3 regions of the Paenibacillus sp. SRL342 genome follow, and region 1 is predicted to be linked to each of the others. Evidence: riboswitches for the same ligand, from Rfam matches in the RefSeq annotation. Region 1 holds a riboswitch; each other region holds the start of a gene.
The links. A riboswitch is a leader RNA that binds a small molecule or an ion and turns the genes downstream of it on or off. The one in region 1 is predicted to bind thiamine pyrophosphate.
Positions count from the first base shown of each region.

Region 1 (3,163 bases):
CAGCTCATATGTCCCGCAGTGATGATCCCGCTATTCTGCTGCTGCCTGCGATGGAGCGACTGAGGGATCGATTGGGGGAGACCGTGAGTCTGTACCTGCGTGATGGCAGTGAACGGATTCGGATTCAGGCTGTGCAAAGTGATCAGGCGATTCGCCGAGTTGCTCCCGTTGGTGTTAGACTGCCGCTGTCTGTGGGCGCTTCCAGCAAAGTCCTGATGGCGTTTGCCACGGACGAGGATCGTGAAGAATTGATGAATGGTCCTGAATGGCCGGTATTTATCGATCCAGCGGTGTATTTGGCGCAAATGGTAGACATTCGGGATAACGGATATGCGACGAGTTATGAGGAACGTGAGCCGGGAGCTGCCGCGGTATCGGTACCGATTATGGATCGCAGAGGCAATATTGCAGCCGCACTCTCGGTCTCAGGGCCTGTCAGCCGACTCTCACAGGAGACATTGCATGAATACGCACCTGTGCTAAAGGAAGCTGCTACGCAGATGGGGCTCATGTTATCCTGATGTTGAGGTAAGGTTTTTCTCCAATTGAGTTGGTGTTCTGGAATATAAAGGTTGTTTTTATGTTCCGGTTGCGCTACTCTGTTATGGACGGCCCAGCGGGGCCAGCATCATTGAATATGAACTGCGGCATGTGTATGCCGCAACTTGTTAACGTTACTGGGGGAGTCCGAACTGTCCGGACTGAGACGGAATCGCATGAGATTCCGGACCCTTTGCACCTGATCTGGATCATACCAGCGTAGGGAAGTAATCGGCGATATGACCACAACCACCACATGATGTGACCCTTGTAGGGCTCCGTTAAGGAGCCGCATAAAGGTGCATTATTGGTGATGGACATTAAAAGTCGGTTCCTTCGGGGACCGGCTTTTTTATATACAGTGAACAGGCGATATAGCGCGGATTCTATGGGCCTCTTTTTCAATAACCTGCGAAAGTGGGCTTGGATGAATAGAGAATGCACCATAGATCCATGATCTGTGGCAGCCTCCGTCTGTTGTTAACTGTACATGAAAACTGTCTCCCCTGGTCTGGAGTAGGATCGCTCTTTTCTTCTCTGCATTGCGCATGATTTGGGACAGGTACGTAAGTGAGCTAATGATGATGCCAACCCAAAACCAAGCGAACGAACAATGAGGAGGAGACAAGCGACATGAGTGCAGGAAATCAAACGGGACAACAAGCGATGGAACAGGAACATAACGGTCAGCAGGTGGAAAAGGAAACAAGCGCGGCCGGACGGGTTCAGCCCTTTCCGGGCAGCCGCAAAGTCTACATTCAGGGCTCACGGCCGGACATTGCTGTACCGGAGCGTGAGATAGCCCTTCATGACACGAATACTCCCCAAGGGGTGGAGCATAACGAACCGCTGCGTGTCTACGATACGAGCGGCCCCATGACCGATCCCGCATTTCATGCGGATATCCGTGCAGGTCTGCCATCCCTGCGCACCCGTTGGATCACAGAGCGTGGCGATGTCGAAGCTTATCAGGGCCGTACGGTTAAACCGGAGGATAACGGACTGAAGCCCGGAGGGAAGAGAGCCGGCGCCGAAGAGTATCCCGGATTACGTGGCAAACCCTTGCGGGCACAGCCAGAGCGCTGTGTGACTCAGATGCACTACGCGAGACAGGGAGTCATTACGGCAGAGATGGAATTCGCCGCCATTCGTGAAGGCGTGGAGCCGGAATTTGTACGGCAGGAGCTGGCGAGTGGACGGGCCATCCTGCCGTCTAACATCAATCACCCGGAGAGTGAGCCGATGTTGATCGGTCGTCATTTTCATGTGAAGATCAATGCCAACATTGGCAACTCTGCTGTATCTTCTTCCATCGAGGAAGAGGTCGAGAAGATGACCTGGGCGGTACGCTGGGGATCGGATACCGTAATGGATCTGTCCACAGGCAAAAACATTCATACCACCCGGGAATGGATTATCCGCAATTCACCTGTGCCGATTGGTACGGTACCGCTGTATCAGGCGCTGGAGAAGGTGAATGGCGAAGCGGAAGCGCTGACCTGGGAGTTGTACCGTGACACACTCATTGAGCAGGCAGAGCAGGGCGTGGACTACTTTACGATTCATGCAGGTGTACTGTTGCGATATATCCCGATGACGGCCAAGCGGATGACAGGCATTGTGTCTCGCGGTGGGTCCATTATGGTAGCATGGTGCCTTGCGCATCATCAGGAGAATTTTTTGTACACTCATTTTGAAGAAATCTGCGAGATTATGAAAAGGTATGATGTAGCGTTTTCGCTGGGAGATGGACTCCGTCCAGGCAGTATCTACGATGCCAATGACGAAGCTCAGATGGCGGAACTGGCTACGCTTGGGGAACTGACGCAGATCGCGTGGAAGCATGATGTGCAGGTGATGATCGAAGGTCCAGGGCATGTGCCGATGCATAAGATCAAGGAGAATGTGGACTTGCAGATGGAGATCTGTAAAGAAGCACCGTTCTATACGCTGGGGCCGCTGACGACCGACATTGCCCCGGGTTACGATCACATCACATCCGCCATTGGTGCGGCCATGATTGGCTGGTTTGGCACGTCCATGCTCTGTTATGTTACGCCAAAAGAACATTTGGGCCTGCCCAACAAGGATGATGTGCGGGAAGGGGTCATCGCCTACAAGATCGCAGCTCATGCCGCCGATCTGGCTAAAGGCCATCCGCGTGCTCAGCGCCGCGATGACGCATTGTCCAAGGCACGTTTCGAGTTCCGCTGGCGTGACCAGTTTAACCTGTCACTGGACCCTGAACGTGCGCTGTCCTACCATGATGAGACACTGCCAGCAGAAGGAGCCAAAGAAGCTCATTTCTGCTCGATGTGCGGACCGAAGTTCTGTAGCATGCGCATCACGCAGGACATTCGGGCCTTTGCCGCGGATAAAGGATTGTCCGAGAATGAGGCTGTAGCTGCCGGGATGCAGGAAAAGGCCGAGGAATATCGGACACGTTCCTAGGCGCTGATACAGCGCAAGCTGGGCAGTCTGAAATAGAGATAAAGCCGTTTCTCTCTGTCATTGCAGAGAAGAACGGCTTTTTTTAGTGTTATGTCATGTATGTATTCTTAACCGTACTCAGCCTTTATCAGAATTAGCTTTGTGACTGTGTGTGGTCCATATTTTATACAGA
Region 1 covers NZ_OZ481790.1:781,877-785,039, forward strand. The annotation lists gene AC4E8D_RS03645 (IclR family transcriptional regulator) at 1-521, shown strand, start outside; TPP riboswitch at 670-783, shown strand; gene thiC (phosphomethylpyrimidine synthase ThiC) at 1,207-2,991, shown strand.

Region 2 (3,163 bases), 230 kb from region 1:
ATACCAGATTGTTCGCTCGCTCACCCTCAATAATCTCCGAGAATGACTTCTCGTGCACATTACCAAGGTTAATGACACCCTCACCATCAAGACAGCATGGAACCACCGTTCCATCGACAAGCACAGCTGCCTGACCACGTAATGCATGGCAGAAGCCTTTGCCGTCATCTTCAGGTGCATCCAGGCTTGGCCACTGGAACTCATGGTCTTGATTCAGGTATACATTTGGGGCAATTTTGACCCCGCTGCCTGGAACCACTTTCTCCTCAATGCGGAAGTCCAGATTGAACTCACGTTCCAGCACTTCAAGGGTCTCCCGATTTCGATTCATCTGAGCATTCGTGAAGTTATCCTGCGTCAGATTCCACAGCCGGAATGAGATGATGACATTGTGCTTCACCGCTTCGTGTACAAAAGACAGAATGTTGCTCAGGTATCCGTCACGGTCAGTTGAACCTTCATGCCCATCGAAGCTGTGCAGAGAGAAGTTCATCTGTCGCAGCGCCGGTTTGCCAAGCAATTTATGCTGAGTCTTGGGCAGCAGCGTACCATTCGTTGTAATGTTCACCTTGAGTCCCTTCTCATGTGCGGAATCAAGCAGCAGATCTATTTTGGGATGCAACAAGGGTTCGCCTTTGACATGTAGATAAATATGATTGGTGTGTGGTTTAACTTGTTCCAGTATATTGTTGAAGACTTCAGGGTCAATGAATCCTTTGGCACGTTGTGTCTGCGGACAGAAGCTGCATGCCAGATTGCAGATACTTGTGATCTCAATATATACTTTTTTGAACGTTTTCAACTCGGGTCCCCATTCTGCTTCGGAGGGAGCAATCCCACCTGCATTTGTGATCCGGCCAATATGCGCCATCCCTATTATATCGGGTTCATGAGCCAAGGTAAATTGTTCAGTTGTTCAGGTCTGACTCCAAATTCATCTCAAGAATTCCATCAAGCTGCCTCTTTACAGTTCATGTTCGAGTGATATATGCTGAACACATAACTGCATATCTTGAACTTTTGCACTAGGGGAGCCTTACGGCTGAGACGAATATGACTATTCGGACCCTTTGAACCTGATCTGGATCATACCAGCGGAGGGAAGTGGAGCGGCCTTTTAGTAAGCGGAATTTTATCATGTATATGTGAAGATAAACTGCGGATCTAACTTACAGACCCACTCATTTCTCCGGAAATGGGTGGGTCTTTTTTGTTTCTTTTGGCAGAGTGCAAGATGTGGTTGTTATTCCAGCAGTCTGACATCAAGGGGGTGAGGATCAGATGAATAACCATGTAACCATTCACAACATAAGCTTTGCTTTTCCCGAAAAAAAGGATTCCCCCGTGCTCTCCAATGTGTCGCTTCAGGTTCAACAAGGAGAATTTGTCTCGCTCATCGGCTCCAGCGGATCAGGTAAAAGCACGCTCTTCAAGCTACTCGCAGGCTTGCATGAGCCAACCGTTGGCACCATCGATATAGCTGATGTACCGCAAGGACAACGGCTCGGACGAGTCGCTTATATGCCGCAGAAAGATCTGCTGTTATCCTGGCGAACCGTCATGGAGAACTGCATGCTGCCTGCCGAGTTGGCACCAGGCCGACAGGACAAGGACAAGTTACGGGCCAACATTCTAGCTGGGTTGGCAAGGTTCGGCCTGTCGGGTTATGAACAGGCCTATCCAGATGAGTTATCCGGCGGCATGCGGCAGCGGGTGGCATTGCTTCGTACCTTGCTTACAGGCGGGCAGCTCATGTTGCTGGATGAACCCTTCGGTGCACTCGACGCCTTAACCAAACGAGAAATGCATCGCTGGTTGCTGGAGCTGTGGGAGGGCTTTGGCCAAACCGTACTGTTTATTACACATGACATTGAGGAAGCCCTGCTGTTAAGTGACCGTATCATTCTGTTAACTCCAGGAGGGCAAGGTCAGCAGTTGCGGGAGATGATGGTTCCTTTACCACGCCCAAGGCATTCGGACATGATCTACCAACCGGCTCTCGTGCAGATGAGACAACAACTGGAGGAACAATTACATGCAAAGCGATAGAGCTGAGGTTAGCGTCTGGACGTGGTGTTTTAAGTGGCTCTCGAGGTCGTTTTCCCAATATGGTTTGTTTATTGTTCTCATGTTCTTATTACTGGCGGTCTGGGAAGTGATTGTGCGTATGGGATGGGTGCCCTCTTTCATCATTCCTGCACCCACAGCCATCATAGGTTCACTGGTTGAGCATCGTCGTCTGCTGTTGACCATCCATCTGCCTGCTACCTTTATGGAGGTTGTTGTTGGTTTTGTCTTGTCCATAGTGACTGGAATTACGCTGGCAACAGGCATGCATATGAACCGGTCGATTGAAAAGGCCTTGTATCCCTTCATCGTGATCAGTCAGACCATTCCGCTGATTGCCTTGTCTCCCGTATTTATCTTGTGGTTTGGTTACACGTTGTGGAGCAAAGTCGCGGTGGTGTTCTTAATCGCATTCTTCCCCATTGTGGTCAGTACCTACGATGGACTCCGCCAAGGCGATCCGGAGCAGCGTGAACTGCTGCTCACCATGGGCGCCAGCAAGTGGGATATTTTCTGCAAACTCCAGGTTCCGCTGGCACTTCCCTCTTTTTTCTCGGGGCTAAAGATGTCTGTGGTGTACTGCGTGGTTGGTGCAACGATTGGGGAATGGCTTGGTGGCAGCAAAGGTCTCGGATACTTCAGCCGTCGTATGTCCAGCAACATGAACACGGATGCGATGTTTGCATCTATTGTGCTGTTATCCCTGCTGGGGATCGTTTTGTTTGTACTGATTGCCTGGCTAGAGAAACGGTTTAGCATACGGCGGCATGGACATGGAGGCAAAAGAAAAGTTGGATAATACTTAGACAGGAATTAGATGTAAATACAAATCAAAACGATGAATTGAGGAACTTCATTTATGAATAACAAAGGTATATACTCCCTGCTTCCCATCATGCTCATTAGCCTTTTGCTGTTTGTTAGCGGATGCAGCACCACAAATACCGGCAAAAACGCACCAACAACAGATTCTGCAACCCATGCACAACAAACAGACAAGTCTGCAACCGAACCAGCATCAGACGCCAAAGATAAACTGTCCATCATGCTCGACTGGTACCCGAATGCAGTACACTCCTTCATCTATGTGGCTCAG
Region 2 covers NZ_OZ481790.1:1,013,584-1,016,746, reverse strand. The annotation lists gene AC4E8D_RS04625 (radical SAM/SPASM domain-containing protein) at 1-802, opposite strand, end outside; TPP riboswitch at 1,018-1,120, shown strand; gene AC4E8D_RS04620 (ABC transporter ATP-binding protein) at 1,282-2,049, shown strand; gene AC4E8D_RS04615 (ABC transporter permease) at 2,036-2,866, shown strand; gene AC4E8D_RS04610 (ABC transporter substrate-binding protein) at 2,927-3,163, shown strand, end outside.
Region 2: linked by a shared signal. The riboswitch ahead of AC4E8D_RS04620 (ABC transporter ATP-binding protein) and the one ahead of thiC (phosphomethylpyrimidine synthase ThiC) in region 1 are both predicted to bind thiamine pyrophosphate.

Region 3 (3,163 bases), 290 kb from region 1:
TTTTGGGAATAACCTGAATGCTAAGTAATGTGCTTGCCATGAGAGATCACGGCTCCTTTCGTGATATATAAAATGAACTAATGACTGTTACACTTACCACTTCGATGACAGAATAACCTTCCAATCGCTGTTATCCCCAGATTTTTTTGATTCCCTTTCTCTAAAGGGAAAATCCGGTGATAGCGTATGCTTCCGATGAAGCTTTCTTTCAGAAAGCTTTTAGGCGACCGCTTCGCTTTTTCACGTTATTTCTGTCCTCTCCGTCCTCGTGTAAATATTAAGTTCGTTTTATATGAGAAATTTTATTGGGGTAAAAACTCGTTTGTATATGCCTTGCTCACATCGATCTGTTCATCCAGCAGTTTTTTGCTAAACATCCAGTCAGTGTAGTTTTGCCACACTTCCTGTTTTTGTTCTCCCCAGCGCGGGGCGTCATCTGTGTACTTTGGACTAAGCCATTTCTGGCTTGCCAGCACCAATTCCTTATCCAGATCCGGTACAGCCTTGATCAGAATGTTGGCTGCGTCTTCGGGATGATCAATTGCGTATTGATACCCTTCGGAGGTGGCTTTCAGGAATGCTTTCACCAACTCAGGGTCGTTTTGGATCGTTTGCTCGTTGGTTACGAGGACAGGCGTGTAGTAATCCAATGCTTCTGAATAATCCTTCACATATAACATGTTGATCGGTTCCCCGCGCAGTTCGGCTTCAATGCCTGTCCAGGCGTAGAAAATCCACGCAAAATCAATGTCCCGTTTCACTGCGGTGAAAAAGTCAGCGTCACCCATGTTAATGTTTTTCACTTTCGATACATCGGCTCCGTCGCCTTCCATAATGGATTGCATCACGGCTTCTTCCACAGGGGAACCCCAACCGCCATAGGTTTTACCCTCAAAATCTTTCGGTGATTTGATATTCCGATTCGCCGGAGCGGCGAACCCGGATGTATTATGCTGAATAACTGCTGCAATGGAGACGAGAGGAACACCCTGTGTGCGGGCTTGAGTTACACTCTCCTGATAACTTACGCCAAACGGTACTTCATTGGAGGCAACCATCGTATCTGCGCCACCGGCACCTGGTTGTACAATCTCCACGTTCAAGCCTTCGGCCTTGTAAAAACCTTGATCTACAGCTGCATACAGGCCGGTATGATTCGTATTTGGTGTCCAGTCGAGCACCACTTTAATATCTTTCAGGGCGGCAGTGTCACCTTCGTTGCTGCTTTCCGTATTTGTGTTGCCGTTCTGCCCAGCTGGGGCAGCTTCTTTGCCACCACATGCGGCTACAGTCACCATAAGCACGCATAAGAGCAACAATCCCATCGTTTTACGCCATTTCATTTGTGGTTCTCTCCTTCGGTATGTCCGGCCGATTGGCACGGGGTACTCCTTGGCTTCATATCCAATCATCTTGCATAAATCGACAGATTTATACCAGTTGAGATCTGGATAACGTCACTTTTTTTAGCTCTCTGGCTATATAAAAGAACATTAAAAAAGCGCCCCGTATTCCGGGACGCGTGCAGGCGTTAGAGAGGTGGCGTTCAGCCATAGGGCTGTGCCATTTCGATATACTCCGATTCCTACGCTGGCATGATCCAGATCAGGTCTAAGGGTTAGTATCTTGGTGGGATACACTCTCAGCCGGCCAATTCCGACTCCCCTGGGAAACTATGAAGTTACGGGCATTACTAGGTGTAATTATAGGCCAGCGGGTGGAACGTGTCCAGTCAGGAACTGGATGGGGACACGTATGAACTTATCAAACAGGCCGTTATACATATGTATATCAGCCTGTTTAGATGTGTTATTTTCAATAATTATCGTGGCGAATCATATAAGGAAATCTGGCTGAGTGCAAAAGCATCGGATAGTGGGCCATAGCCTCAGTGCTGAGGATCTGGAAGGTTTTCAACAAAAACTTGGATCAAATCCGATGTTTGATATCTCGTCGCATCAGGGCTGCTTTCCCTATTTCAGTGATCAGCTCTTGATCGATTGACCTTGACCGGAGACGCTTGCTTCATTTAAACAACATAATTTAGATACAAAAGGAGATAGTACTGCTATACAAATAATTACTTTTTACATAAAAATGGGGGCGTACTGAATGATCCTTAAAACCATATTCGCAATTATTCTGTCCTATTGTGTCTACGTTTTTTTCACAGCTTACCTTTTATTTTTGGTTCCGTCTCCATCTACTATTGAAAATACGGATATGCAAAAATTGTTAACCGCAGGAAGTACGACAGATCGCGTACTGCTCTTGGAGGACGGCTTTCAATCCGGTCAGGTGAGAATCCAGACCATTCGAGAGGCAAAAACAAGCATCGACCTGGCTTATTACTCCATCCAAAAAGGAAAAACATCTCAACTCTTTTTTGCTGCTTTATTCGATGCAGCTGATCGGGGTGTTCATGTTCGAATCATTTTAGACGGGATTTTTCACAACATGCGCGGAGAATTGCGTGATATTCCTAATGCCATTGCAGCTCACCCCAATGTGGAGTTAAGGTATTATGAACCACTCAACATAGTTATGCCATGGACATGGCATAACCGTCTGCATGACAAGATCTTTCTTGTCGACAACACATATGGCATCATTGGCGGCCAAAATATTGGTGATAGATACATGGCATTGCAACCCAAAAAAGACTATGTATTCGATCGGGATGTCCTTGTTTACAATCCAAACCATAATACGAACAGCACAGTTGTTGAAATGAAAAAATATATAGATCTGTTATGGGAACATCCATTCACCAAACCAGAAAAACATGCCAAACGTCAACATCATGCAAAGGGGTTAAAAGAGCTGGCTCGGCTGGCTCAGTTATATAAAAAAGCTCGGGCTCAGAGCGATCCTTTTGTTAAAGTGTTGCCGAAGGAATGGGCTCAAGAGGCTCTTCGTTCCGACCACGTCGCTTTCATTCACAATCCAATCCAAAGGCTGTATAAAGACCCGATCATGTGGAGAGCATTTGTTCATTTCGCCAATCAAGCAAAGTCGAAGGTGTACCTTCAGACGCCATATGCCATTCCTACCAAGAAAATGAAGAAAGCCGTACATCTGTCGATGAATCCAAAAGCAGAATGGGTCATGGTAACCAATTCAATCCAGCAGACCCCTAACCCTTTGGCTTTCGCGGGATACT
Region 3 covers NZ_OZ481790.1:495,351-498,513, forward strand. The annotation lists gene AC4E8D_RS02390 (thiamine-binding protein) at 1-40, opposite strand, end outside; gene AC4E8D_RS02395 (ABC transporter substrate-binding protein) at 303-1,343, opposite strand; TPP riboswitch at 1,565-1,677, opposite strand; gene AC4E8D_RS02400 (phospholipase D-like domain-containing protein) at 2,224-3,163, shown strand, end outside.
Region 3: linked by a shared signal. The riboswitch ahead of AC4E8D_RS02395 (ABC transporter substrate-binding protein) and the one ahead of thiC (phosphomethylpyrimidine synthase ThiC) in region 1 are both predicted to bind thiamine pyrophosphate.